One region of the Sphingobium agri genome, then DNA from elsewhere that is predicted to be linked to it. Evidence: predicted binding sites of a transcription regulator. Region 1 holds the regulator's gene; each other region holds the start of a gene.

The links. The regulator LexA, encoded in region 1, represses DNA repair genes until DNA is damaged. The targets are predictions, from matches to a motif close to GTTCCNCNCTTGTTCT.
Region 2: a site for LexA is predicted at 4,810-4,825, ahead of MU848_RS08065 (ATP-dependent helicase). Genes of this name have one in related genera too.
Region 3: a site for LexA is predicted at 4,195-4,210, ahead of uvrA (excinuclease ABC subunit UvrA). Genes of this name have one in related genera too.

What each region holds. Positions count from the first base shown of each region.
Region 1 covers NZ_JALKHS010000006.1:538,978-548,602, forward strand. Annotated here, with positions in the region: gene MU848_RS05810 (citrate synthase) at 1-794, opposite strand, end outside; gene gltX (glutamate--tRNA ligase) at 805-2,268, opposite strand; gene MU848_RS05820 (ComEC/Rec2 family competence protein) at 2,344-4,479, shown strand; gene lexA (transcriptional repressor LexA) at 4,440-5,111, opposite strand; gene MU848_RS05830 (hypothetical protein) at 5,263-5,418, shown strand; gene MU848_RS05835 (molybdopterin molybdotransferase MoeA) at 5,474-6,652, opposite strand; gene moaC (cyclic pyranopterin monophosphate synthase MoaC) at 6,649-7,119, opposite strand; gene trpC (indole-3-glycerol phosphate synthase TrpC) at 7,116-7,907, opposite strand; gene trpD (anthranilate phosphoribosyltransferase) at 7,904-8,896, opposite strand; gene MU848_RS05855 (anthranilate synthase component II) at 8,983-9,573, opposite strand.
Region 2 covers NZ_JALKHS010000006.1:954,747-964,371, forward strand. Annotated here, with positions in the region: gene MU848_RS08040 (CBU_0592 family membrane protein) at 1-182, opposite strand, end outside; gene aroA (3-phosphoshikimate 1-carboxyvinyltransferase) at 179-1,489, opposite strand; gene MU848_RS08050 (TIGR02300 family protein) at 1,669-2,004, shown strand; tRNA gene MU848_RS08055 (tRNA-Ala) at 2,092-2,167, shown strand; tRNA gene MU848_RS08060 (tRNA-Ala) at 2,297-2,372, shown strand; gene MU848_RS08065 (ATP-dependent helicase) at 2,466-4,742, opposite strand; gene MU848_RS08070 (GFA family protein) at 4,844-5,239, shown strand; gene MU848_RS08075 (RrF2 family transcriptional regulator) at 5,738-6,199, opposite strand; gene MU848_RS08080 (globin domain-containing protein) at 6,311-6,760, shown strand; gene rsmD (16S rRNA (guanine(966)-N(2))-methyltransferase RsmD) at 6,855-7,391, opposite strand; gene MU848_RS08090 (pseudouridine synthase) at 7,449-8,363, opposite strand; gene MU848_RS08095 (response regulator) at 8,524-8,982, shown strand; gene MU848_RS08100 (alpha/beta hydrolase) at 9,036-9,625, opposite strand, start outside.
Region 3 covers NZ_JALKHS010000014.1:4,070-13,694, forward strand. Annotated here, with positions in the region: gene MU848_RS15250 (P-loop ATPase, Sll1717 family) at 1-1,234, shown strand, start outside; gene uvrA (excinuclease ABC subunit UvrA) at 1,235-4,183, opposite strand; gene MU848_RS15260 (UrcA family protein) at 4,654-5,016, shown strand; gene MU848_RS15265 (hypothetical protein) at 5,218-5,451, shown strand; gene MU848_RS15270 (hypothetical protein) at 5,561-5,809, shown strand; gene MU848_RS15275 (winged helix-turn-helix domain-containing protein) at 5,852-6,214, shown strand; gene MU848_RS15280 (hypothetical protein) at 6,421-6,969, shown strand; gene MU848_RS15285 (SDR family oxidoreductase) at 7,163-8,029, opposite strand; gene MU848_RS15290 (hypothetical protein) at 8,122-8,997, opposite strand; gene MU848_RS15295 (SLC13 family permease) at 9,101-9,625, shown strand, end outside.

The DNA.
Region 1 (9,625 bases):
TGGGCAGGACCCCAGAGGCAAGCGATGCCGGCCGCGATGCATGCGAAGGGATTGGCACCGGACGAACCAGCGAGGCGAACCGTCGAGGTCGACGCGTTCTGCTCATGGTCGGCATGAAGGATGAAGATCTTGTCCATCGCATCGACGATGACCGGATCGGGCTCATATTCCTCGGCCGGGACCGAGAAGGTCATGCGCAGGAAATTGGCGGTGTAGCTGAGGTCGTTGCGCGGATAGACGAAGGGCTGACCCACCGAATATTTATAGGCCATCGCTGCGATCGTCGGCATCTTCGCGATCAGGCGGTGGCTCGCGATCTTGCGCTGCTCCGGATCGTTGATGTCCGTCGAATCATGATAGAAAGCGGAGAGGGCGCCAACGACGCCGCACATGATCGCCATCGGGTGCGCGTCGCGGCGGAAACCGCGATAGAAGGTGGTCAGCTGTTCGTGCACCATGGTGTGGCGGGTGATGGTGCGGGTGAAGTCTTCCAGATCCTTCTTCGAAGGCAGCTCGCCGTTCAGCAGCAGATAGCTGACTTCCATGAAGCTCGACTGTTCAGCAAGCTGATCGATCGGGTATCCGCGATGCAACAGAATGCCAGCGTCGCCATCGATATAGGTCAGGCCCGAATCGCAGCTGGCCGTGGACGTGAAGCCCGGATCATAGGTGAACATGCCGGTATTGGCGTAGAGCTTGCGAACGTCGATGACCTTCGGGCCGACAGAGCCGCTCAGGATGCCATATTCCTTGGCATCACCGCCGACCGTCAAAGTGGCATTATTGTCCGACATCTCGTTCTCCTTAATTGCCAACAGCCGGCGATGCCTGCCTGGCATCCGCGAGCCGCTCCAAGCTCCCGTCTTTTCCAAGAAGGAAAAGAACATCAAATATCCCCGGCGAAACCGTGCGACCGGTCAGCGCCGCGCGTAGCGGCTGGGCCACTTTGCCCAACCCCAATCCGGCTTCCTCTGCCACGCGGCGGATCGCTTCCTCGATCGCTTCGATCGTCCAGGACTGGACGGAATCAAGAGCGTCGGCTGTCTTCCCAAGCAGCTCGCGCGCCGAGTCGTCTAGCAGAGCCATTGCCTTGTCGTCAAAATCCAGAGGACGGCTCTTGAACAGAAACTCGGCACCCTCGGCGATTTCGTTCAGGGTCTTGGCGCGGGGCTTGAGCGAAGGCATGGCTTGCGCAAGCAGCGTCTGGGCTTCTGCCCCCAGCGTTGTGCCGAGACGGTGTGCGACGCGAGGCAAGACCAGTTCCGCGAGGCGCTGATCGTCCGCCTCGCGCAGGTAGAATGCGTTGAGATTTTCCAGCTTCTTGATGTCGAAACGGGAAGGAGACCGGCCTACGCCGTCAATGTCGAACAACTCGATCGCGCGTTCCCGCGAGATGGTTTCTTCGTCGCCATAGCCCCAGCCCAGACGCAGGAGATAGTTGAGCACCGCCTCAGGCAGCATCCCCATCTCATCGCGATAGGCGTCGACACCAAGAGCGCCGTGCCGCTTTGAAAGCTTCGCGCCGTCCGAGCCGTGGATGAGGGGGATATGAGCGTAAACAGGCTCTTTCCAACCCATCGCCTTGATGATTCCAAGTTGGCGGAAGGCGTTGTTCAGATGGTCGTCACCGCGGATCACGTGCGTGACGCCCATGTCGTTATCATCGACGACCACCGCGAGCATGTATGTGGGCGTGCCGTCCGAACGGAGCAGGATCATGTCATCCAACTCCGCATTCTGTACCACCACGCGACCCTGCACGGCATCGTCGATAACCGTCTCGCCCTCACGCGGCGCTTTCAAACGGATGACGAAGGGCGCGTCTGCCGGAGCTTCGGAAGAATCCCGATCGCGCCAGCGGCCGTCATAGCGCATCGGTTGCTTCGCGGCGCGCTGCTGCTCGCGCAGTTCCGCCAACTCTTCCGGAGTCGCATAGCAACGATAGGCGTACCCGGCGGCCAGCAATTGGTTGGCGACCTCCGCATGACGTTGCGAACGTTCGAACTGGAAAACAGCGGGCTCGTCGCCGGAGAGGCCAAGCCATTCCAGGCCGTCGAAAATCGCGGCGACCGCTTCTTCGGTGGAGCGGGCGCGATCCGTATCTTCAATGCGCAACAGGAACTTGCCGCCATGATGCCGGGCGAATAACCAGTTGAACAACGCTGTACGCGCGCCGCCGATATGCAGAAATCCCGTGGGCGATGGCGCGAAACGGGTTACCACCTGCTTGTTCAAACCCGTTGCACTCACCGCTTTATTCCTCGACATCCGCCTTGCTCAATCATGAACGCGACGCCCCCTAGCATGGCTTTTGAGCCACGACAAACGTCCGTTGCCCGGATTATGACAGGCGGCGGACATCGATTTTTCATGGCTGTCGAAGGCTGGCTGGAGTCGGAGCGCGAACAGCTTCCGCTATGGATACCGGTCGGCTTGGGACTAGGCATCGGCGCTTGGTTCTCTCTCCCTAATCCATTGGAATGGTTGGGCTTCTGCTGCTGCGCACTAGCTATCGCCTGTGGCGGGATGATGCTGCCGGCGGGCGGTCGCTTGCGCCAATCGATGATATTGGGGGGCTTGCTCGCCGCCTTTGGCTGTGTGCTGATTTGGTGCAAAGCTGTGGCTATCGGATCAGCGCCATTGCCCCGCGCGATCTTTATGGAGGTGACCGGGGAAGTCAGGACGGTTGATGCCGTTCCTGCCGAGCAGATGAGTCGTGTGAAGATAAGACCGATCGGCACGGCTGGACTGCCCCCGCTGATCCGGGTGAACATGGCCGCGGCGGATGTGCCTGACGGGCTTGGCAGAGGTGCCATCATCCGATTCCGCACCCGGTTGATGCCTCCTGCCGAAGCAAGTCTACCAGGCGCATATGATTTTTCGCGCCGCGCCTATTTTCAGGGGATTGGAGCTACGGGAAGAGCGTTGAGGCCCATAACGGTGCTGCGTCCATCTACCGATGGCCCGCCTCTGCGCAACCGCCTGTTCGCGCACATATTGGAGAAGGCCGACGGCGACGGGACCGGCATCGCCGCAGCGCTGGCTACGGGCGACCAGGGCGCAATCAGCGAGGCGGACGCTGAAGCGATGCGGCGCAGCGGCCTTGCCCATCTACTTTCCATCAGTGGCTTGCACGTCACCGCCCTGATCGGTGCGGTCATTTTCCTGCTGATGCGTATCATGGCGCTTAGCCCGCGTGCAGCATTGAACTGGCCGTTGATGCTGGTCGCGGCGGCGGGCGGGGCGTTGGCGGGGATTGGATATACCCTGCTCACCGGGGCCGAGGTTCCGACGGTTCGGTCCTGTGTTGCCGCGCTGCTCGTGCTCGGCGGGCTTGCGCTTGGCCGCGAAGCAATCACGCTGCGATTGATAGCTGCCGGTGCGTTGGTCGTTCTGCTGCTGTGGCCAGAAGCTTTGGTAGGCCCCAGCTTTCAGATGAGCTTCGGAGCGGTGATCGCGCTCGTGGCCTTGAGTGAGCATCCTCGCTTCCGCGCCTTTGCGGCGGCCCGGGAGGAGACAGGGTTTCGGCGATTGATGCGGCACCTGGTCATACTCCTTCTTTCCGGTTTCGCGGTGGAACTGGTTCTCGCACCGATCGCGCTGGCGCATTTTCACAAGGCGGGGATGCTGGGCGCTTTCGCCAATCTCATCGCTATTCCCCTGACCACCTTTGTCGTGATGCCGCTTGAAGCGATCGCCTTGCTGCTGGACGTCGCGGGTCTGGGCGCTCCGGCCTGGTGGCTAACCGGCCGAGCGCTCGAGCTGCTGTTGATGATCGCACATGGGGTGGCGGCAAGTCCGTGGGCGGTCGTTACCGCGCCGGTCGTTCCCAACTTTGTTTTTGGGATGATGGTGCTGGGCGGACTTTGGTGCCTGCTCTGGCGGAGTGCCTGGCGCTGGTGTGGTTTAGTGCCCGTTGCGGCGGGCGTCGCTGTCATTGTGCTGAGTTCTCCTCCGGACATTCTGGTCACGGCCGATGGACGGCATGTAGCGGTGCGGGAGCAGGATGGCAGCATGGCGATCCTGCGTGAGCGGGCAGGCGATTATGTCCGGGACATGATCGCCGAAAGCGCAGGCTATGAGGGGACTTTGAGCCCGATCGCGGCACTGCCCGAAGCGCGCTGTTCGATTGACCTCTGCATGGTCGCCGTCAGGGGAGGAGGGCGCCTATGGCAGTTGCTGGTAACGAGGACAGGCGTCGTCGTTCCTAGGGAAAGCCTGCAACGGGACTGTGCGCGCGCGGACATAGTTATTGCGGATCGCCGCCTGCCGGCCTGGTGCCGTCCGCGCTGGCTGAAAGCGGACCGGCGGATGTTGGCGCGCACGGGAGGGCTGGCAATCGATCTTGATGGAGGGACGGTTCGGACCGCCAAGAAGGCGGGTGACGCACATCCGTGGGTTGTGCAGCCATCCTACTTACCGTCCCGCCATAAGTCCTATCAATTATATCGCCGCAGCAATCCCGCGAGCTTGCCCTGAATGCGCACCTGCTTCGGATCGTAGATCTGCGCCTCATAGGCGCTGTTCGCCGGGTCAAGCCTGACCTTAGGTCCTTGCCGATGGAAATATTTGAGCGTCGCTTCGCTTTCCTCGATCAAGGCAACGACGATCTGGCCTTCGCGAGCCACTTCGGTCCGCTGGATCAGCGCGAAATCGCCATCGAGAATGCCTGCGTCGACCATAGAGTCACCGGAGACCTCCAGAGCATAATGGTCCCCAGCACCCAGCAGTGCCGCTGGAACGGACAGCATATTCTGTCCTTCCATGGCTTCGATCGGAACACCCGCCGCGATCCTGCCGTGCAGCGGAATTTCGATCACGTCATTTGCGGCGATCGGAGGCTTTGCAGCCAGTTGAGGCTTGGGCGGGGAGACGGCCTTGGGCGCGCGGTTCATCGCTTCGGGCAGCTTCAGCACTTCGAGTGCGCGTGCGCGATTTGGCAGGCGGCGGATGAATCCGCGCTCTTCCAGCGCATTGATCAACCGGTGTATCCCGGATTTTGATCGCAGGTCCAAAGCTTCTTTCATCTCCTCAAAAGAAGGCGAGACACCGCCTTCCTCGAGCCGATTTTGAATGAAGCTCAGCAATTCCTGTTGCTTAGGCGTCAGCATGCCCGCTTGTCCTCCATGGAACGGATGGAGAACGCATAGGAAACGGAAGGGGGCGAGTCAAGCGGCTTGCGCCAAGCGTAACGAAAGGAACGGACCTGCGTCACAGCCGTTCAATAGCCGCCTTCCTAAAGAGGGTGAATAGGAGAGAATGATGGCGAACCAGAACAACCAGGACAGCAATCAGCGCCGCCAGCAGGGTGGCGACCGTTCCAGTCAGGGCGGCCGTCAGCAGCAGCAGGAAAACCGTCAGGGTCAGATGGGCGAAAGCCACAAGGACAAAGGCGGACAAGGCAAGCAGCAGCGCTGATCGACCTATTGGTTGAAGCATGGGAAGGGGTCGCGTCGCGGCCCCTTTCTCTTTGCTAAAGTGGCAGGATGGTGACTTGCTCTCCGGCGGTTGCCGGGGGCGAACCTGCGGGCCGCACGATAAGGCATTCCGCTTGGGCGAGCGCAGCGGTCGCAGCGCTGTCCTGCGAGGTGACCGACACCAGCCCATCGGCAGTGTGGAAGGCGCGGAGATAATCATCGCGCTCGCCCGTCGCCGGAAGCGGCGCTGCAAGTGATGCGATCGCGGAGCGCGGGAGCGGATCCGCCGCACCGGCCAGGTGGCGGACGAGCGGCAGCAGGAACAGCGTGGCGGTCACGAAGGCGGATACGGGGTTTCCGGGCAGGCCAAGGAAGATGCTGTGCCCGAGCTTTCCGGCCATCAGAGGCTTGCCGGGCCGCATGCGGATCTTCCAGAAATCGAGACTGCCGCCCGCTGCTGCAAAGGCGGGGCGAACCAGATCATGATCGCCAACCGACGCCCCGCCGGTCGAAAGGATGATGTCGGCCTTGGCGGAGTTTTCCAGCGCCTTGGTCAATGCTTCGAGGTCGTCGGGGATGATGCCGATGTCGATCACCTCCGCTCCTATGGCGCCGAGCATCGCAGCAAGCATGGGCGCATTTGAGCAAGGGAGGCAGCCGGGCGGGGTGGGCGCTCCAGGGGGGACAAGTTCATTGCCGGTGGAGACCAGGGCGACGCGGGGACGCGCGCCGACCGGAAGGCTTCCATGTCCACCCAGGACGGCGAGCGCGATCTGAGCGGGGCCGAGCGCTGCTCCGGCTGACAGGAGCCGTTGGTTCACAGCGAAATCCGTCGCGGTGGCTCGAACATGCCGCCCTGCCTTCAGCACGTCGCCGCGCGGATATAGGAGCCCATCGCGAAGCTCGGCATCTTCCTGGATCAGGATGGCGTCCGATGCAGGTGGAAGTGGCGCGCCGGTGAAAATGCGGCAGCTCTCCCCGTTCGCCAGTGGCGGGGGGAGGGCAGCTCCCGCCGTGCTTTCGATGGCGATCCGCCAAGGGCCGGGCCATTCTGCTGCCTTGATGGCGTAGCCGTCCATCGCGGAGAGATCGGCCCAGGGTTGGTCGCGCAGGGCAAATATGTCGCGTGTCAGCCACCGGCCTGCACAGGCAGATGCCGCTACCTCCTCCTCTGGCAAGCGGCTGCCCAGCGCGAGTAGGCGAGCTTGGGCCTCCGCGACAGGGAGCAGGCTCATGGGGCCCGCCAGTCGCCCGACTTACCGCCCGATTTGGCAAGCAAGCGGACGTTGCCGATAACCATGGCTTTATCCAGGGCCTTTGCCATGTCGTAGATGGTGAGCAGCGTTGCGGAGGTGGCGGTGAGTGCTTCCATCTCGACGCCTGTCTGCCCAGCGCTTCTCGCGGTGGCCGTCACCTTGACGCCCTGTGGCTCAAGCTCGAAATCGATGGAGACGGACGTCAGCGCTATAGGGTGACACAGGGGAATGAGGTCTGCGGTCCGTTTTGCCGCCATGATGCCTGCGACGCGAGCCACAGCGAGCACGTCGCCTTTCTTGACGAGGCCCTGGGCGATGGCGGCCGATGCTTCGGCGCTCATGGCGATATGACCCGTAGCAATCGCTTCGCGGGAGGTTATTTCCTTTGCCGAGACATCGACCATATGGGCCGATCCATCTTCATCAAGATGGGTGAGCTTGCTCATGCGCCGGTCAGCAGCGCATGGGTCGCCGCTTCTACATCGGCTTGGCGCATCAGGCTCTCACCCACCAGGAAGCAGCGGACGCCATGTTCGGATATGGCGACGAGATCCGCATGACTGCCCAAGCCGCTCTCTGCAACGAAGGTGCAACCTTCCGGCGCTTGGCCGACCAGTTCGTAGGTACGAGCGAAGTCTACGCTGAAGTCACGCAGGTCACGGTTGTTGACGCCGATCAGCCGTGAACGAAGCTTGAGTGCGCGCTCCAGTTCATGCGCGTCGTGCACCTCCACCAGCGCGTCCATGCCGAGGCCGAGTGCCGCGTCCTCGATCTCTGCCATTTGGCCGTCATCAAGCGCGGCGGCGATGATGAGGATGGCGTCGGCGCCTAGCGAGCGGCTTTCCAGCACTTGCCAGGGGTCGACCATGAAATCCTTGCGCAGGACCGGCAGGGCGCAGGCGGAGCGGGCGGCCATGAGATAGTCGTCATGGCCCTGGAAATAGGGCTCGTCCGTCAGGACGGAGAGGCAGGCGGCGCCTGCGGCGGCATAGGCCTGGGCATGGGCAGGCGGGTCGAAATCTTCGCGGATGAGACCCTTGGAGGGGCTGGCCTTCTTTATCTCGGCAATGAGGCCGAAGCCTGAACGTGCGGCGCTGTCGAGAGCTTGCCGGAAACCACGCGGAGGCGTTTGTTCGGATGCGCGGGCGTGAAGCGCTGAGACGGTTGTGGCAACCTTGCGGCGGGCCACTTCCTCACGCTTCGTGTCGCAGATTTCGATCAGCTTGTTCGTCATTTATAGGCAATCCAGCAGTTGAGCAGCGCATTGGCAAGGCCGCGATCGATGGTTTCGGCCGCTTCCTCGACGCCTTCGCGCAGGTCCGCAACGGCGTCCGCGACAAGCAGCGCTGCGGCGGCGTTGAGAAGGACGGCGTCGCGATAGGGGCCTTGCTCGCCCTGAAGAAGGGCGCGGAGGGCAGCGGCATTGTGCGCAGGGTCGCCGCCGCGAATGGCTTCCACGGGATGCGTGGGAAGCCCAGCGTCGGCAGCGGTAAGCCGGCGCATGGCGACGAGTCCCTGCGCGGTGACTTCCGCGACGTCATTGCCGCCCGCGAGCGACAGTTCGTCCAGACCCTCGTCACCCGACACGATCATGGCGTGATCGACGCCCAATTCGGCCAGCGCCTCGGCGTAGATGGGCACATAGGCGGGACGGGCAATGCCGACGAGTTGTCGGCGGACCGCTGCCGGATTGGCGAGCGGCCCCATCAGGTTGAAGATGGTGCGCTGGCCAATCGCTTTGCGGATTGGGCCAAAGCGTTTGAGCGCGGGATGATGTTTTTGCGCAAAGAGGAAGCAGATGCCGAGATCGCCAAGCGTGGCCTCCGCTGTGTCGGCGGCGCGATCAAGGTCGAGGCCAAGCGCTTCGAGCGTGTCGGCGGCTCCGGCTTTCGAAGAGGCTGCGCGATTGCCGTGCTTGGCGACAGGAACGCCAGCGGCAGCGACGACGAGGCTGACGGCAGTGGAGACGTTGAGCGTATGATGCCCATCGCCGCCAGTGCCGCAGACGTCGATTGCGCCAGCAGGCGCAGTGACCGGGATCATGCGGGCGCGCATGGCGCGCGCAGCGGCGGCGATTTCCGTGGCGCTCTCGCCGCGCTTCGCCATGGTGACGAGAAAGGCTGCGATGTCCTCTTCGGGCAGGGCGCCGTCGAACAGAAGATCAAAGGCGCGTGCAGCCTCGGTTGTGCTCAACGGCGTAGCGGGATCAGGCAGGCGGGTCATCGCGCCTGCCTTAATCACGATGGCTGGCAGGAGTCGAGGGCGGGGTATGGGAAAGTCGCTGTCCGGGCCGCTGTGGGCCGCAAAATTCAGGCGGCGGCGCGTTCCCGGACCGGAATGCCGGCGATCCGCATGAAGTTGGCCAGCATGTCATGCCCATATTCCGTCGCGATGCTTTCCGGGTGGAATTGGACCGAGTGGATGGGGAGGCTCTGGTGACGGAAACCCATGACGGAGCCATCCTCGCTAGTCGCATTGACGACGAGCTTATCGGGAATGTCTTCCACGATAAGCGAGTGATAGCGGGTGGCGGTGAAGGGAGATGGGATGCCCGTAAAGAGGCCGCTGCCGTCATGGGTGACGGGCGACGTCTTGCCATGCATCAGGCCGCCGCGAACGACTTGGCCCCCGAAATGCTGTCCGATCGCCTGGTGGCCAAGGCATACGCCGAGAAGCGGTGAGCCTGCATCAGCGCAAGCGGCTACCAGGTCGAGGCTGACCCCTGCTTCATTTGGTGTGCAGGGACCGGGCGAAAGCAGGAATGCGCTGGCGCCGCTGGACAGCGCCTGGCCTGCGGAGATGGCGTCGTTGCGAACGACCTCAACCTCGGCGCCCAGCTCCATGAGGTAATGGACCAGGTTCCAGGTGAAGCTGTCGTAATTGTCGATGACGAGGATCATGGGATGAGGGCTATAAAGATTGAAGTGCGCTGGGCCAATCGGAATCAGTCCG
Region 2 (9,625 bases), 420 kb from region 1:
AACGCCAACGAGGCCATGTTGAAATGCACCGTCAGCGAATAAAGCAACAGCAGCGATCCGATCAGATTGAGCAGGTTGAACAGGATAAAATTCAATATCTTCGCCATGTTGCTATAAGCATAGGCGATGACCATCAGTGCACTGCCGATCAATCCGATGACATTGGCGAGATCAAAGGTCATGGCATCGCGCCCAGCTTTTGCAGCAGTGTGGTGAAACCGGGAAAGCTGGTGGCGACAGGCCGCATGTCGTCAATGGTGACGCCGCTTTTCGATATCAGTCCCGCAACGGCAAAGCTCATCGCGATGCGGTGATCGAGCTTGGTGGCGATCGGACCGCCGCCGGGAAGGAGTGCGCCACCCGTGCCTTCGATGATGATGCCATCTTCCAGCTCTTCAACGGTCACGCCGATGGCGCGAAGGCCTTCGGCCATGGTGGTGATGCGATCGGACTCCTTGACGCGGAGTTCTTCAAGGCCGCGGAATATGCTGCGCCCCTCGGCAAAGGCTGCTGCGATAAAGGCAACGGGATATTCATCGATCATGGAAGGTGCGCGAGCTGGATCCGGCTCAACGCCTTTCAGGTCGGACGCTGTTACGACGATATCGCCGACAGGTTCGCCGCCGACCTCTCGTGGATTATCGATGACGATATTGCCGCCCATCTCCCGCAGCAGATCGATCAATCCTGCCCGTGTGGCATTGAGGCCCACATTGCCGACCGTGACCTTTGAGCCGGGGACGAGTAAGGCGGCAACGATCGGGAAGGCTGCAGAAGAGGGGTCGCCCGGCACGGCGATCGTCTGCGGGCGCAGTTCAGCTTCGCCCCTCAAGGTGATGATACGCGTGCCATCGGCTTCGACCTCGACCTCCAGCTCCGCGCCAAAGCCTCTAAGCATGCGTTCGCTGTGATCCCGAGTCGGGATCGGCTCGATCACGCGCGTCACGCCGGGGGTGTTCAAGCCCGCGAGCAGGATGGCAGACTTGACCTGCGCGGATGCGACCGGAAGGCGATAGTCCAGCGGGACGGCCGGGCAGGCGCCGCGCATCGTCAGAGGCAGCCGGTCTCCGGGGCTTGACGTGAAGCTGGCACCCATGCGGGACAGAGGTTCAGTTACACGCCCCATCGGACGCTTGCTGAGCGATGCATCACCTGTGAAGGTCGCGGTGATGGCATGACTTGCTATCAAGCCCATCAGCAGCCGGGTCGATGTGCCGCTGTTGCCCATGTCCAGGGCTGTCTGGGGTTGCAGCAACCCGCCGACCCCTACGCCCTTGATGTGCCAGATGCCATCGCTATCCCGGTTGATCTGCGCACCCATGGCACGCATTGCGGCAGCCGTGGCCAGTACATCTTCACCCTCCAACAGTCCCTCGACCCGGCTTTCTCCAACCGACAAGGCGGAAAGCATGAGCGAGCGATGCGAGATGCTCTTGTCACCCGGTACAGTCACGCTTCCGGAGAGGGGCGGCGCGCCATTGAAGGTCATCGGGAGCGGATGATCGGAAGAAGAGGTCAAGGGTCAATCCGTTTGGCAGGGAACTGAAAAATCGCGCCCGGCTTTTGACAGCGCGGTTCTGCTATGGCAAGGCGCCCGTCGCTTCGCGGGCGACATGGTCGTGCCGCGTGATATTCGTTGAAGCACTCGTAAGAAGGACAAGGCCGGACATGGTCAAGGCTGAATGGGGCACGAAGCGTACCTGCCCGAAATGCGCCACGCGCTTCTATGACCTGGGCAAGGACGACCCGGTCATCTGCATCAACTGTAACACTGCCTGGGAACCCGAGCCCGTTCTTAAGTCGAAGCAGCCGCTGCCTTACGAGGAAGCACCCAAGAAGGTCATCGAGACTGCCGATGGCGAACTGGAGTCGGCGGATGACGATCTGGATCTGGATCTGGACGTCGATGATGACGGCGACTCACCGGATAATGACGTTGATCTCGGCGGTGACGACGACCTCGGCGTCGATGCCGCGGGTGACGACGGCGACGACGACAATTAAGTAATTTTCTGCTTGCCAAGGAAGTTGCTGCCTCCTAATGGCAGCGACCTCCGAGGCGCTGGACCCAAACAGCGCCGACATTGGAAAGGGGCCTTAGCTCAGCTGGGAGAGCGCCTGCATGGCATGCAGGAGGTCAGCGGTTCGATCCCGCTAGGCTCCACCAATTTCCGAGCAGCGGCGTTTATCGGCCTAGTTTGATATGCTGAAGCTTGGGTTTGGGGTCGAAGAATGATGGCTGTCCGGAAAGCCGGCATAGCCTTTTTCACGGATGCAGCCTATTCTGCATTGAGATGGGGCCTTAGCTCAGCTGGGAGAGCGCCTGCATGGCATGCAGGAGGTCAGCGGTTCGATCCCGCTAGGCTCCACCAAATCCCCATCTATTTCGTAAGCCGATGGCAGGGATCAGGCGATTGACTGTGCGTGCGGCCGCATTTGCTGTGCCGGACCTCTAACCCTCAACGTCAGGCGGGCTGTACAAAGCTGTCCATGACGCGCTTGCGGCCCGCTGTCTCAAAGTCGATTTCCAGCTTATTGCCCTCGATTTCGGCAACGGTTCCGTAACCGAATTTCTGATGAAAAACGCGTAAACCCAACTGCATGTCATCCCGACCCTTGTTGCCGAGTGAGATGGCAGATGCTCGGGCTTCCACGATCCGAACAGGTTCGCGATTGAATTGACCGCCTTGTTGCGCACGTTGCCAACCCGGGCCGCGGCCGTTGCCACGTTGGACATTGGAGAAGGGGTCGGCACGCTCAGACCAGTTAGCGCGCCATAATGACGCTCCGCCAGTCATGCTGCTTTCTTCCTCGACATGCTCAGGCGGCAGTTCGCCGACGAAGCGGGACGGGATAGAACTGGTCCACTGGCCATATATACGCCGGTTGGCAGCATGCAGAATGATGCACATCTTTCGAGCGCGCGTGATCGCGACATAAGCGAGCCGGCGTTCCTCTTCGAGGCTGTTGAGCCCGCCTTCGTCGAGCGCGCGCTGGGACGGGAAAATTCCTTCTTCCCAGCCTGCCAGGAATACAGTGTCGAACTCGAGCCCCTTTGCCGCGTGTATGGTCATGATCGTGACCTTGCGTTCTTCGGCTTGCGCATCATTGTCCATGACCAGTGATACGTGCTCTAGAAACGCGCCAAGCGTTTCATACTCCTCCATCGCGCGGGTAAGCTCGTTCAGGTTTTCAAGGCGGCCCGCACTTTCGGCTGTACGCTCCGCTTGAAGCATCGCCGTATAGCCGCTTTCGTCAAGTATCTGGCGCGCCAGTTCGGCATGAGGCAACTGAGCCGCCCTGTCACGCCAACGTGCAAGGTCTCCTATGAACGATCCCAGGCTCCGGCGCGCCTGAGGCGTCAATTCATCAGTGTCCAGGATGCGCGCAGCCGCCAGCGCCAAAGGAATGCCTTCCGCCCTTGCCAGTCGGTGGAGCTTCTCCACCGCCTTGTCGCCAAGGCCTCTTTTGGGAACGTTGACGATCCGCTCGAATGCCAAATCGTCAGCCGGTTGATTAACAAGACGCAGATAGGCAAGCGCATCACGAATTTCGGCACGCTCGTAGAAACGGAATCCGCCCACAATACGATAGGCGAGGCCGATCTGGATGAAGCGGTCTTCAAACTCGCGAGTCTGATGCTGTGCGCGAACCAGGATAGCCACATCATCGAGCGACTGCCCGGAACGCTCCAGCGATTCGATCTCGTCGCCTACGCGGCGAGCTTCCTCTGGACCGTCCCAGACCCCGATGACACGAACCTTTTCTCCGACGTCGATATCGGTCCAAAGCGTCTTCCCCAACCGGTTGCCATTTTCGGCAATCACTCCGGAAGCGGCGCCAAGAATATGAGGCGTCGATCGGTAATTCTGCTCCAGGCGAACGATCTTGGCGCCGGGAAAATCTTTCTCGAACCGCAGGATGTTGGCGACTTCGGCACCTCGCCACGAATAGATGGACTGGTCGTCGTCGCCCACGCAGCAAATATTCTTGCGCTGTTGAGCGAGCAGGCGGAGCCACAGATATTGGCTGCTGTTAGTGTCCTGATATTCATCGACCATGATGTAGCGGAACCGTTGCTGATAGCTTTCCAGCACATCACGATGGCGCTTCAGGATCGTCAGCACGTGGAGCAGCAGGTCGCCAAAATCGCAGGCGTTCACGTCACGAAGCCGGGCCTGGTAAGCTGCGTAAAGCTTCTGGCCACGTCCATTCGCATAAGCTTCGCTATCGCTAGCGCCAATTTCTTCCGGCGTTAGTCCCTTATTCTTCCATTGGTCGATCAGGCCGCCCAACTGCCGCGCGGGCCATCGCTTTTCATCGATGCCTTCTGCTTGGATCAATTGCTTCATCAGGCGGAGTTGATCGTCGGTATCAAGGATGGTGAAATTGGACTGAAGCCCCACCAATTCCGCATGCCGGCGCAGCATCTTCGCCGCAATCGCGTGGAAGGTCCCAAGCCACGGCATCCCTTCGACCGCAGGACCTATCATGCGTCCGACGCGCTCCCGCATTTCTCTCGCGGCCTTGTTGGTGAACGTCACCGCCAGAATTTCGGACGGGTAAGCACGACGCGTAGCGACAAGATGAGCAAGCCGCGCGGTCAGTGCGGCGGTCTTGCCCGTTCCTGCACCTGCCAGCACGAGGACCGGCCCTTCGGTCGTAAGCACAGCCTCCCGCTGAGGTTCATTGAGGCCCTGAAGATAAGGTGGATCATCGGGCGAGGGAGCGGGGACGGTCATGTTCAACAACTAGGGAGCATGGGAAGGGTGAGCAAGGGCAGCCCCTTGCAGCGGCCATCGATCTATGAGAACAAAAGGCGAATCATGCAAGGGGAAATGCCATGGCCAAGGGACGATGCCAGTGTGGATCGATCCATTACGAGGTAGAGGGGGAACCAATCTACAGCGCTATTTGCCATTGCAGCGACTGCCGCCGCAGTGCCGGAGCGCCCATGGTTGGTTGGGCGCTCTTTGCAGAAGCAAATCTGAAGGTTGTGGGTGAGCCGAGACTGTACCGATCTTCTGAAGACGCGACACGGCACTTCTGCGCCAGTTGCGGCACCGGCCTTTTCTACCGGAATTCGAAAAGTTTTCCCGGGATGGTTGATATCCAGACTTCGACTTTGGATGCCCCCTCTCTGTTCCCTCCCGTCATCCACGTGCAATGGGCAGAGGCATTGCCGTGGATGGGCGCTGCACATGAACTTCCCCATGTTGAGCGCTACCCGGAGGATTGATTACATTCATTTGGTGGCAGCAGGACAACAGTTCGTCGCGGATATGGAACGCTGGCGTCACCGATCTGGTTCTTCACCAGCCAAGAGGCAGAATGGGGTGAAGAACAGGAAAGGACGACCCGATGAAATCGATCATGCTTGCAGGTGCGGCATTGCTGGCTTTTTCAACCGGCGCTACTGGCATTGCGATCGCCCAGGGTGCGCCGGACAATGCGGCTCAGCCTCCAGCAACTGACACAATGCCGGCGGATTCAGCGACACCCGCAACGGCTGCCGATCCGAACGCGGGTCAGCCCACCGGAGAGGTTCCGCCTGCTACAGGCATGGCGCCAGCTTCGCCCGCAGTGCCTAGAGATCCCGCGGCTCCTGTAGGAAGCTCAGCAAATCCCGTGACGGTGGGCGGGAACATGACGCCGCCGCCTGCTGGCGGAAAGGACTATCCGCTGTGCAGCCGAACCGTACAGGATAGCTGCATCAATCCAGGTGAAGCGCCGCGTTCTAAGAAGGCGCGCAGGAATCGCTGACTTGGGACAGGGGCGCGGGCAGGGCAGCGATGAGCGCCGCCAGCCCGGCCTTGTCTTTAGCGGCGTCGGCCAAGCTGTGCTGATCGAGCACGGCGAGGAAGGCGGCTGTCGCGGCCTTTAATATGCCGGAGAGGCCGCAGGCGGAGCGCAGCCCGCAACCGGCACAGTCCGCTAGATTCATGTCGGTTTCGGTATGGCGGATGACTTCGCCTAAACTGATCAATTCGGGAGGGCGGGCGAGCGTGAAGCCGCCGCCTCTTCCTCTCTGGGTGGTGATGAAGCCGCCGAGGCCGAGATGATGGACGACTTTCATCAAATGATTGCGTGACAACGCGTAGGCGTCGGCCACTTCTGGGATTGTCGCGCGGCCGGTGGGCGTGACTGCCAGATGGATGAGGACGCGCAGGGCGTAGTCGGTGTGGCGAGTCAATTGCATGAGGGAATGCGTTAATTGAAAGAGATTTGAGGATAAAACATGTAGCTGGTTTACATGTTTAAACATGTCACGTAAATGCACCTTTATCGAGTCTCGCAAAAGGGGTGCATCATGAACCAGCTCAGCGCTGAAACCATCGCGATCGTCAAGGCAACCGCTCCCGCGCTTCGGAGCCATGGCGTGGAGATCACCACAGCCATGTATGCGCGGCTGTTTCAGGATGCGTCGATCAAGGACATGTTCGACCAGGCGGCGCAGGAAAGTGGCGAGCAGCCGAAGCGTTTGGCAGCCGCTATCCTGGGATATGCGGAAAATATCGACAAGTTGCAGGCACTGACCGGCGCGGTGGAGCGCATGGTGCAGCGGCATGTCGAAACCGGCGTGAAGGCCGAGCATTATCCGAAGGTCGCCGAGGCGCTGCTGCCCGCGATCCGTGATGTGCTGGGGGCTGAGGTAGCCACCGACGCGGTCCTGGAAGCTTGGGGTAAGGCTTACTGGTTCCTGGCGGATATTCTGATTGGGAAGGAAGCGCAGGCTTATGAGGATGCTGAGGCTGCTTGATTGAGAGGAGCAGGGGGCGCTTGGGGCGTTCCCCTCTCCCTAACCTCGATGAGAGTCACCTGCCTCTCATCGACCCCTGAAGGGGAGAGGGAGTTTAGGCTGCTCTTAACAGGGTCAGGCGCGCCTTCCCTACGTCCCGTATTGCGTCCGCGACGAAGCCCTTCACTTCCACATCCTCACGCCTGTCGGTTTCGATGCTGACCCAGGTAGCCGGGCCGGTCCATCCCAGGCGGCTGAGCTTGTCGAGCGCTACCGCGCCCGCGCCGCTATTGTAGGGCGGGTCCATGAAGATGAGGTCGAGCGGCTTGGGGGCTGGGCCGAGGGACAGGACGCTGCTCTGACGGATATCCGGGCGGACGCCGAGCCGTTCGCCATTGGCGCGGATCGCGTCCAAGGCTGCACGATCCTGTTCGACGAAGAGACAGGTGGCTGCGCCCCGCGACATGGCTTCAAAGCCCAAGGCTCCCGAGCCTGCGAAGAAATCACCGACATTCAAGCCTTCGAAGGAGCCGATCCGGCTCAGCAGCATGGAGAAGAGCGTTTCGCGGGTGCGATCGGCAGTGGGGCGGGTGGCGTCGCCCTTGGGAGCGGTGAGGGGGCGGCCTCTCCATTGGCCTGCGATGATTCTCATGGGTGGCGTTCCAGAAGAAGGGCGGGCTTCGGCAAATTCAGCCCGAAGGGATGAAAATCAGGATTTGGGCGTCTTCAGGCTTTTGCGGAAGACGATGAGGTCATGCTGCCGTACCTCCTCTACCGCGCCGGAAGCCAGTTCGCCTAGGTGGAAGGGGCCATAGCTGGTGCGGATGAGGCGGCTTACCTGAAGCCCGAGATGTTCCAGAACGCGGCGGACTTCGCGGTTCTTGCCCTCCGTCAGCGTCATTTCAATCCACTGGTTGCGCCCGGTGCGGCGTTCCAGATTGGCCTCGATCTGTCCGTAGCGGATGCCGTCAATTTCTATGCCTTCGAACAGATCTTCAAGCTGGGCCTGGCTGATGTCGCCGAAGGCGCGGGCGCGGTAGGTGCGGGGAACGCCCGTTGCGGGCAATTCCATCTGCCGCTTGAATTCGCCATCGGTGGTGAGGAGCAGCAGCCCTTCGGTCGTCATGTCGAGGCGGCCGATCGGCATCACGCGCGGCAGATCGGCGGGCAAGCGGTCGTAAATGGTCGGGCGGCCGCGGGGATCACGTTCCGTGGTCAGATAGCCTGAAGGTTTGTGAAAGAGGAAGAGACGTGCCGGAGCAGGCTGAGCGACTGGCGTTCCGTCCACCGCGACTCCGTTGAGCGAGGTCAGCAAGGTCGCAGGCGTAGATACCGCTTCGCCGTCCAAGGTGACGCGGCCTTCCTCGATCATCCGTTCGACTTCGCGGCGCGAGGCTATGCCGGCGCGGGCAAGCAGCTTGGCGATGCGTTGCGGTTCATTCTTGCCGCTGGCGGCCGCAGCCGTGCGAGCCGGATGAGGATTGGCAGGCTTGGCCGGAGCGGCCTTTGCCTTGCGGAAAGGGGGGCGAGCCGGACGCGTACCAGCTGGCTTGTCCTGCGAAGGGCGCCGGGGTCCGCCCGGTCCTGCCCTGCGCGGCGGTCCTGATTTTTTCGGCGGCTCCACGCTCGGTTCCTTTAACGAAGCGGCGGCACTTCCCATATGGAAAGCACCGGAAAATGACGAAAGGTGCCGTGCCATCGCCCAATGCGGAGGAACGGCCGCAACTCCCTTGGGATGCTGCGCGTTTGATCGGTTGCATGGCGCATATGGGGCGGATCGGCAAATGTTTTTCGGGCTAGTCAAAGGGGACTCAAAGCCACGGCAGCAGGGACAGGCGATCCGCAGCGTGCTGGTCGTTGAAGACGAGCCGCTGGTCGCGTTCGACAATGAGCATGTGCTGGAGCAAGCGGGATATCGCGTTGCAGCGACCGTCGATGATTATGATCATGCCATCCGCGTGATCGAGCAGGATGAGGTCGATCTGGTCATCGCCGACATCACCCTGCACGGGGACAAGACCGGCATCGACGTCGCTCGGCATGCCTATGCCAAGGGTTTGGCGGTACTGTTCGTCAGTGGAAGTTGCCCGGTGGACGCGCATGAGATGGCGGTCGGATGCTTGGCCAAGCCCTATTTGCCGCGCGAACTGCTGGCTTCGATCGGCGTGATCGAGGCTTTGATGGTTGGGGCCGATCGTCCCCGGGTGCCTCGGGGGTTGCATTTGTTTGATGATGTGGGGTGAGGCTGGGTGGGTCGCTGCTTTCCCGTCCAATCCACAGGCAGGCGTAGTGCCGATCAGGCCCGAGGCCAGCGCCCGTTCAACCACTTGCGCGTATCGCTCAATATTGCCTGATCTTCGGGCGTCTGCTGGCCGAAACCGGCATGCGGCATGGCTTCGCTGACGTAGAGATCCGCCTCGACATTCGCGGCTCTTAGCGCCGCATGCATCCTGACTGTATCGGACAGCAGCCGGTCGCGGGTTCCCGTGATCAGATGTGTCGGCGGAAAGGCGGTCGCGAGATCGCCGAAAAGCGGCGAAAGATAAGGCTGACGCGGATCATTGCCATTGAGGTAGAGTTCGGTCGATCCAACGCCATCGGGGTCGCGCAGCACTGGGTCGAGACCGTAGAGCACCTGCCAGCTGTCGCCAGCATTGGTAAGGTCGGTCACCGGCGTTTGGAGAATCAGCGCACTCGGCTTTTCCAAGCCCGCATCGCGTATCTTGAGCATCAATGCAGCCGCCAGATTGCCGCCTGCCGATCCGCCCGAGACCAACATGTTCCTTGCGCCAAAGTCCTTCAGCAATGCGCGGTACACCGCGAAACAGTCGTTCAAACCCGCTGGAAACGGATGTTCCGGCGGCATCCTGTAATCCACGGCATAGG
Region 3 (9,625 bases), on a different contig from region 1:
GGGGAATCCCAAGAAGCAGAAAGCGATCAATTACCTATTTGAATATGGAGACTCTTTCTGGGCGGACACCGAGGAGCGTGTCCGAGAAGTCGTAACTAAAATTGAAAAAGGCTTCGAGGACCAAATCGGTATCAATATTGAGGCCTTCAAGACGAAGCTGACTGCTGACATGAAGGATAAAAACCTCGAGTCAATTCAGCAGACTACAGAAATTGTGAGTAAGGCGCAGAGGGTGGTTAACGGAGTTCAGCTGCAAGAGCTGAATGCTGTGATGGACTTGCTGTCTGAGGATGTATTTGATGACGATCAAGAGCGATTTTACATTGTTATTGATGATCTCGACACTGGATGGGTGCATGATTCCATTCGATTTAAGTTAATTCGTGCACTGATTGAGACCATCAAGAAATTTAAGAAAGTTCCAAATCTTAAAATTGTAATTAGCTTAAGAGCAGATCTTCTTGAAAGTGTTTTGTCCCATACAACTTCTGCGGGGTTTCAGCAGGAGAAGTATGAAGATATGTATCTGAGGTTGCGGTGGAGCGAAAGCCAATTGAAGGAGCTTTCGGATAAAAGAATTTCGCTCCTCTTTAAGCAGCAGTACACCAATTCATCTGCATCTTTTTACGATATATTCTCTAAGAAGGTGGGTGACACAGATGCTTTCTCCTATATGTTTGAAAGAACCCTCCAAAGGCCCAGAGATGTAATAGCCTTCGTGAATCAGTGTTTAGAAGATGCCGCAGGCCAAACCTCGATAACTCACCGTACGATCCGCCAAGCGGAAGATGCGTATTCTCAAAACAGGCTTAGGTCACTGGCTGACGAATGGCGTGAGGCCTACGGTGATTTGGAAGGCGTTCTCGAATGCCTTTCAGCAGTTGACCCTCGCTTTTCTGCGAAGGATTTGACGCAAGAAATCATGGAGAACGCCTGTTTAACTCTGATGTGCGACGAATCCGACGAGAACGGTTATGGAGTGTTCCGGAAGCAATGCGATCTAATTCTAAGTAGCCAAAGTACATGGGACGAGATGAGAAAAAAAGTATTCGAGGTATTATATAGCGTTGGCGCATTGGGTTTAAAAACAAGAGATGGCGCTCCATATGCGTGGAGCTTCCAAAATCAGCCTACATTGCAATACAATAAGGTAACGGACGAAACTACATTTGCTATCCACCCTATGTTATTCAAAGCTTTAGGGAAATACACAGATCCACGAAGATTGATCTGATCACTCCGCCGCCACAGCCTCCAACCCCAACAGCGGTGCCAAGTAGCGCCCGGTAAAGCTCCGGGCGTTCTTCGCCACCTTCTCCGGCGTGCCTTCGGCGACGACTTCGCCGCCCTTGACGCCGCCTTCGGGGCCCATGTCGATGATCCAGTCGGCGGTCTTGATGACGTCCAGATTATGCTCGATCACGACCACGCTGTTGCCCTGTTCGACCAGGGCGTGGAGGACTTCGAGCAGTTTGCGGACGTCTTCGAAGTGGAGGCCGGTGGTGGGCTCGTCCAATATGTAGAGGGTCTGGCCGGTGGCGCGGCGGGAGAGTTCCTTGGCGAGTTTGACGCGCTGGGCTTCGCCGCCGGACAGGGTGGTGGCCTGCTGGCCGACCTTGATATAGCCGAGGCCGACTTCGGCGAGCATCGCCATCTTGTCGCGGATGGGGGGGACGGCCTTGAAGAATTCCACCGCGTCCTCGACCGTCATGTCGAGCACGTCGGCGATGCTGTGGCCCTTGAACTTCACCTCCAGCGTCTCGCGATTGTAGCGCGCGCCGTGGCAGACGTCGCAGGTGACATAGACGTCGGGGAGGAAGTGCATCTCGATCTTGAGCAGGCCGTCGCCGGTGCAGGCTTCGCAGCGGCCGCCCTTGACGTTGAAGGAGAAGCGGCCGGGTTTGTAGCCGCGCGCCTGCGCTTCGGGGAGGCCCGCGAACCAGTCGCGGATGTTGGTGAAGGCTCCGGTATAGGTCGCCGGGTTGGAGCGCGGGGTGCGGCCGATGGGCGACTGGTCGATGTCGATCACCTTGTCGCAATGTTCAAGGCCCGTCACCTTGTCATGCGGGCCAGCGACGATGCGGGCTCCGTTGAGGGTGCGGGCCGACGCTGCGTAGAGGGTGTCGATGGTGAAGCTGGACTTGCCCGAGCCTGACACGCCGGTGATGCAGGTGAAGGTGCCGAGCGGGATGCTGGCGGTGACGTTCTGCAGGTTGTTGGCGCGGGCGTTGTGGACGGTGAGCTTCTTGCCATTGCCCTTGCGGCGCTTACTGGGGACTTCGATGCGGCGGGTGCCGTTGAGGTAATCTGCGGTCAGGCTGTCCTTGTGGGCGAGCAGTTCGTTGAGGGTGCCCTGCGCGACGATGGTGCCGCCGTGGACGCCTGCGCCCGGTCCCATGTCGACGATATAGTCGGCCATGCGGATCGCGTCCTCGTCATGCTCCACGACGATGACGGTGTTGCCGAGGTCGCGCAGGCGCTTGAGGGTCACGAGCAGGCGGTCATTGTCGCGCTGGTGCAGGCCGATGCTGGGTTCGTCGAGGACGTAGAGGACGCCCGACAGGCCGCTGCCGATCTGCGAGGCGAGGCGGATGCGTTGGGACTCGCCGCCTGACAGGGTGCCGCTGGTGCGGTCGAGGTTCAGATAGTCGAGGCCGACATTGTTGAGGAAGCCGAGCCGCTCGACAATTTCCTTGAGGATGGCCTTGGCGATCTGGTTCTGCTGGTCGGTGAGCTGGGCGGGAAGGGTGGAGAAGAAGCCGAGCGCGTCCACCACCGAGCGGCGGGTGGACATGGAGATGTCCTCGCCCGCGATCTTGACGGCGCGGGCTTCGGGTTTGAGGCGGGCGCCGTGGCAGGTCTCGCAGGGCATGGCGGTTTGGTATTTGGACAGCTCCTCGCGCATCCAGGCGGAGTCGGTCTGGAGGAGCCGGCGGTTGAGGTTGCCGATGACGCCTTCGAAGGCTTTTTTGACCTCGTAGCTCTTCTTGCCATCGACGAATTTGAGGGTGACGGGTTTGCCTGCGGTGCCGTGGAGGATGATGATTTTGACCTCTGGCGGGAGGTCCTGCCACGGGGTTTCGAGGTTGAAGCCGAATTCCTTGGCGAGGGAGCCGAGGACTTGCATATAGTAGGGGCTGGGCGGGTTGGACTTGGCCCAGGGGACGATGGCGCCCTTCTTGAGCGTGAGATGTTCGTTAGGGACGACGAGTTCGGGGTCGAACTCCTGCCGTTCTCCGAGGCCGTCGCAGGCTGGGCAGGCGCCTTGCGGGGCGTTGAAGGAGAAGAGGCGGGGCTCGATCTCGGGAATCGTGAAGCCGCTGACGGGGCAGGCGAATTTTTCGGAGAAGACTATGCGGTTGGGGGGGACTTCGGCGCCTTTCAGGGTGCCTTCGCGCTTGGGGATAGCCCCCACCCCCGGCCCCTCCCCTGAAGGGGAGGGGAGAATGTCGGCCACGGTCCCGTCGGCCAGGTCCACATAAGCCAAGCCGTCGGCGAGCTTTAGCGCCTGTTCGAAGCTGTCGGCTAGGCGGGTGGACATGTCCGCGTCTACCGCGAGGCGGTCGACGACGACTTCGATGTCATGTTTGTATTTCTTGTCGAGGGCGGGGGCTTCCTCGATCAGGTACATTTCGCCGTCGATGCGGACGCGGGTGTAGCCCGCCTTCTGCCACTCCAGCAGTTCCTTCTTATACTCGCCCTTGCGGCCGCGGACGACGGGGGCGAGGAGGTAGAAGCGGGTGCCTTGCGGAAGTTGCATCACGCGGTCGACCATCTGGCTGACGGTCTGGGCGCTGATCGGTTCTCCGGTCGCGGGGGAGTAGGGGATGCCGACACGCGCCCAGAGGAGGCGCATATAGTCGTATATTTCAGTGACGGTCGCGACGGTGGAGCGCGGGTTGCGGCTGGTCGTCTTCTGTTCGATCGAGATGGCGGGGGAGAGGCCGTCGATATGCTCGACATCCGGCTTCTGCATCATCTCCAGGAACTGGCGCGCATAGGCGGAGAGGGACTCCACATAGCGACGCTGCCCTTCGGCATAGATGGTGTCGAAGGCGAGGGAGGATTTGCCCGAGCCGGACAGGCCGGTGATGACGATCAGGCTGTCGCGGGGGAGATCGACGTCCACGCCCTTGAGATTATGCTCGCGCGCGCCGCGTACGGAGATTGTGGTCAGACTCATGGGGGCGTGTTGTTCCAGATTTGTTCTGATGGGGCAAGTTTATCGCGCGGATATGGGATAGCGGGCGGCGGCTCGCAAGCGGGGCATGCTTTCCGGCGCGAGCGTGCGGCGGATCGTCGAAAGAGAAAGCGAAATTAACCTGTTTAGGTGTATAAGGAACTTCATGGGAAGGCCGTAACGGCGGCGTCTTCCGAGTCCAGAGACAGAAGAGATCCCGGATAGCCCGACAGCATCCCGGATACGCCCCCGGCCATCCCTTGCGCCGGGGGCGTTTTACTGTTCACGCCGATTTCGGTGAACGGTGTTTTACGCTACGACAACAAGGCTTTTCCGGGTCGACAGCTGCTTTTGTTGGGAGTATTTCGGCACCCGCCGGAAGGACTGACGGGTCCCAGCCCTCCGGTTGATCGCGGGCAAGGTCGCCTTCAAGAGCGACAAGGCCGCAGCAGTTCAATTGAGGGGGACCAATCATGACTTTTTTTGCCAAGCGCAGCGGCGCGTTGCTCGCCGCTTTGTCTGCGACCCTGTTCATGGGCGCGGCGGCACAGGCTGGCGCCATTCCGTTCGAATCCAACGGCCGTACCGTGGAGGTGCGCTATGGCGATCTGGACCTGTCGAAGAAGTCGGGTCAGCGGGAGCTGACCGCGCGTGTCCGCCGCGCTGCCGTGAAGGTCTGTCCGGGGCGTACGATGAAGGATCTGCGCGCCTGCCAGATCGCGGCGGTGGATCATGTCCGTGAGCCGATGGCTATCGCGATCGCAAAGGCGCAGGGCGGGGATGCGAGCCGCTTTGCTGAGGTTGGCAAGGACAAGGTGCCGGGCGCGGGGAATTGAGCGTCCGCGTTTAAAGGGTGACCAGCTCTTCGTCGCTGGCGTTGCGCAGGCCCACCCCCTAACGCCCTCCCGCTTGCGGGAGGGGGGACAATGAAGCTAGTCTGAAGCTGTCTGTATGAAGATGCTCCCTTGGAACCGGCCATCGGGAATGGCCGTTGATCCTGCGTGGCGCGCGGTGTTCGCTGCGCCAAGGAGAGAAAGATGAGCGACAAGACCGATATTCGTCCCAACAGCCGTGAAGAGGCGCATGATGAGCGCCCCACGGATGCGCAGGACCATGCCGTCACCGCCGAGGAGCAGCTGGAAGAAGGATTGATGGACAGCATGGATGCGTCCGATCCGCCATCGGCGACCAAGCCGGGCGATCATGGCGATCCGGTTCCTTCATCGGGCTTCCAGGAAGAAGATGATGAGGATGAGAAGGCCGGGCGATAGACGGCGGCGATATTGATGATATGATCGATGGGCGAGGCGAACCGGATCGGCGGTGGCCGGGCGGTTCGCCGAGCGCACGACGCTGAAAAAGGTGAGAGGAGCCTTATTGATGCCGACTTCCGCTACTCCCGCGATCGAACGCATTGCCCGGGTGCTGGCCGGACGCCAGCTGAGCCTGAATGGCGAGGGCAGCGATCCGCACGCGTCGGGCGCGGTGGATGCGAGCTGGCAGGACCATGTGGATGATGCCTATGCGATCCTCCACACGCTGCGCGAACCCGATGAGCAGATGGCGCAGGCGGGCGACGTTGCCGTGTGGCGCAGCATGATCGGCGCGGTGCTGGAACGGCGGCCCTGACGCGGCATTGGCGGTGCGGCCCGCCCATGCCATAGAGAGCGGATGAGCGGGCCGGGCCTCAAGATCAAGATACAGCTTTATTGTGGCGACGAGATCGCCATGGGGCCGGGCAAGGCCGACCTGCTCGACGCGATCGTCAGCGAGGGATCGATTTCGGCGGCCGGGCGGAAGCTGAAGATGAGCTATCGCCGCTGCTGGATGCTGGTGGACGTGATGAACCGGTGCTGGTCTGCGCCACTGGTGGCGACGTCGAGCGAAGGCGCGGTGCTGACGGAACTGGGGCTTAGCGTGCTTTCCCAATATCGCGGATTGCAGAAGGCCGCGGCGAGCGCGGCGGGACGGTCGCACTGGCCCGACCTGGCGCGGGAGTTGCGGGGCGCGCCGCTGCCGATGAGGGAAAATTAACTGTCTGCGCTATCCTATCTTTCGTCGCTGGGATGAACGGAGAGGATGCCCACGCGTTTCCATTCGGCGCAATCACAAAAATTACATGTTGCAGCGCACAAAGAAACGTGATTCCTTATAGTTGTCGGCAGAACCGGCGCTTAATCTTTCAGTAACCATGAAAGGCGCATGATCTGCCGATCGACTTGAAGTCGGAGGGCAAGAGCATGGGCACCAATGCAAGACCGGCTGACGGGGCAATCACCCTGGCTGAATTGCGCGAATTCGCCAGTTTCCCGTCTGCCACGCAGCGCTACATCCGCAGATCGCTGGACATCGGCCTCCACCGCCGCGACGCCATGAAGCTATGGTCGCGCGACATGGTGGAGGAAGCGAGCATCCGCGCGCAGGCCCGCATTTACGGGCGGCTGGACGAGATCAAGGCGCGAGTGCCCGACGATAGCGGCCTCGATCAGATGGAGCCGTTCATGGCGCCGCTGGTGACGATTTCCGCATTCGACCTGGGGCAGGACCGGCTGAGCAGCTTTTCCGCTTATCGCTTCCTGTATGAGCGGCTGTTGGGGGCGGGGGCCCGGCCATGGTTGCCAGGGGCCTTCTGCGCGGCGGCGAGCCTGCCGCATCTCCATCCCGAGAAACGCCGGGCGTTGTTGCAGTCGATCAGCGAAGCTGCGGCTACGGCGGTGGGCTGGTCGAACCGGGAGCCGACATTCTACCCTGAGTGGGTGGAGAAGGTGGATTTGAGCAAGGCGAACTGATCTTCTGTCTCCCTCCCGCAGGCGGAGGTCGCTGGCCTTCTCCCTCTCCCCTTTAGGGGAGAGGGCTGGGAGAGGGGAATGAGCGCCGTCGGCTTCACGGGCCCCTCTCCCGCCTTCGCTGCGCTCGGCACCTCGGCCAGAGTCACGTGCCTCTAGCCGACCCCTGAAGGGGAGAGGGACTTACCTGTTTCACTTACCCATTCACGATCGTGCCGCCATTGGGGTGCAGGACTTGTCCCGACATGTAGCTGGAGTCCTCGCAGGCGAGGAAGAGGAAGGCGGGGGCGACTTCGTTGGGTTGGCCGGGGCGGCCCATGGGTACGGATTCGCCGAAATGTTCGAGCTTTTCCGGGCTTGCGCCGCCTGATGGATTGAGCGGGGTCCAGATGGGGCCCGGGGCGACGGCGTTGACGCGGATGCCGTCTTTCACCAGATTTTCCGACAGGCTGCGGGTGAAGGCGGTGATCGCACCCTTGGTGCTCGAATAATCGAGCAGTTCCGACGAGCCCTGATACATGGTGACGCTGGTGCAGTTGACGATCGCCGCGCCTTTTTTGAGGTGCGGGCGGGCAGCTTGCGTCAGGAAGAACATGCCGAAGATGTTGGTTTGGAAGGTGCGGCGCAGCTGTTCCTCGGTAATGTCGGTGATGTCCTGATCGGGATGCTGTTCACCGGCATTGTTGACGAGGATGTCAAGGCGGCCGAAACGGTCGATGACTTGTTTCACGGCATCGTCGCAGAAGGATTTTTCGCCAATGTCTCCGGCGATGGTAAGGGCCTGTTGTCCTTCAGCTTCGACGATCTGGGCGGTTTTCTTAGCGTCGTCATGTTCGCAGAGGTAGAGGATGGCGATGTCCGCGCCTTCGCGGGCGTAGAGGGCGGCGACCGCGCGGCCGATGCCGCTGTCCGCGCCAGTGATCAGGGCGACCTTGCCCGCGAGGCGGCCGGAGCCGGGATAGCGGGGTTCCCATTCGGGCTTGGGCTCCAGCTTGCTTTCGTGACCGGGCAAGCCGTCTTCGTGGATCATCTCTTCATGATTGTCGGACTGGGTGTCGGACATGGCGCATCTCCTTTTCCCGGCCAACACTTTGGCAGGGGAGATGGTTCATGGTGTTGTGAGCCGGAGCGCGAGATCGGGTGAACGGGTGGCTTTCAGTGCCCGGCGGAGCCCGCCGCGCCGCGATTTTCCCAGATGGCGAGCGGTGCGTCGGCGCCCGGCATTTCCATGCGCACTTCGCGCAAGGAGACGGCGATGACGCAGGCGGGGCGCTGTTCCACGCCTGACGGCTGGACGCAGTGGACGGGGCCGTTGCCCGGCACCTGCTCGATCCGGCCGATCAGGCGGAGCCTGAGACCGCGCGAAGGGGCGAAATCTTCCGGGGCGAGGCGCAGCACCTTCTCGAAAGGGCGGCCCTGGCGCCAGAGGTCGTTGCCGTCATTCTGGCCGAATTGGGCGAGGGCGAGAGTCTGATCGGGTGCTGGCGCAGGGGCTTGCTGATCGGGAGAGGCTGTCCTGGGCGCGGCGGGGCATTCGTCGCTGGTGGACCAGGGGCGCTCCATCCAGAACCCCTCGGCATAGCCGTCGCCGCCGGGGGGGAGTTCGAAGTCGGCTGCCTTCCACGTGACCGGCATGGCATGGACGCGCAAGACTCCCGCCGCCTCATCATAGCGCCAGCGCATGGGGACGGCGCTATCCTCGTCCGCCTCCCCGGAACAGCCGAAGGGAAGGGAAAGCTCGAACCGCTGCCCTACCGCCCCGGCGAGGTCATCGGGCAGCGGCTTGCCCGACGACAGGGCATCGGCGGCGCGGCGGGCGAGATCGGTGATCTCCGCACGGCCCCAGAGGCGGGGCGATTGCGGCAGGACGGGGATGGGCGGCGGAATGACCGCGACGGGCGCGGGGGCGGGCGGCGGAGCCTTGGGCGCGGTGGCGCGGCCCAGCAGGAAGCCCCCCGCACCGATGGCGATGAAAGCGGCCAACCCCGCGGCTATGGCGAGCCGGCTGGTCCGGGCACTGGGTTCACGCATAAGCCTTTGATAGCAAAAAAGTCCTCCTTCTCCAGAGGATAATCGCCCTTTTTCCGCCTTGCTGCGTTGACAGGGGCGGCAGCAGGCACGAGGCAGGGGGCGCATGACGATTGACCAAGTTCTGACGCTGCTGGTGCTGGCCGCCGTCGTCGCCGCGCTGATATGGGACAAGGTGCGCGCCGATGTCGTCGCCCTGTCCGGCGCGGCGGTGCTGTTGATGACCGGCGTCGTGCGGCCCGTCGATGTGCAGGGCGCTTTTGCGAGCCCGGCGATCATCGCGCTCGCGTCGCTGTTCGTCATTGCCTATGCGCTGGAGCTGTCGGGCCTGCTCGACCGGGCGATCGCCATGGCGGTGTCGATGTGCAAGCGGATGGGCGCGACCGGCATGTGGCTGCTGCTGTCGATGATCGGCGCGGTGTCCTGCTTCCTTAATTCGACGCCGATCGTCGTGCTGGGCGCGCCGGTGGTGCGCGACGTCGCCAATGCGCTGCGCCTGTCGCCCAAGCGGTTCCTGATGCCGCTGTCCTACATCACCATATTGACCGGATGCTGCACCCTGATCGGGACGTCCACCAACCTGCTGGTCGACGATATGGCCAGCGTGGCCGGGCAGCCGCGCTTCGGCATT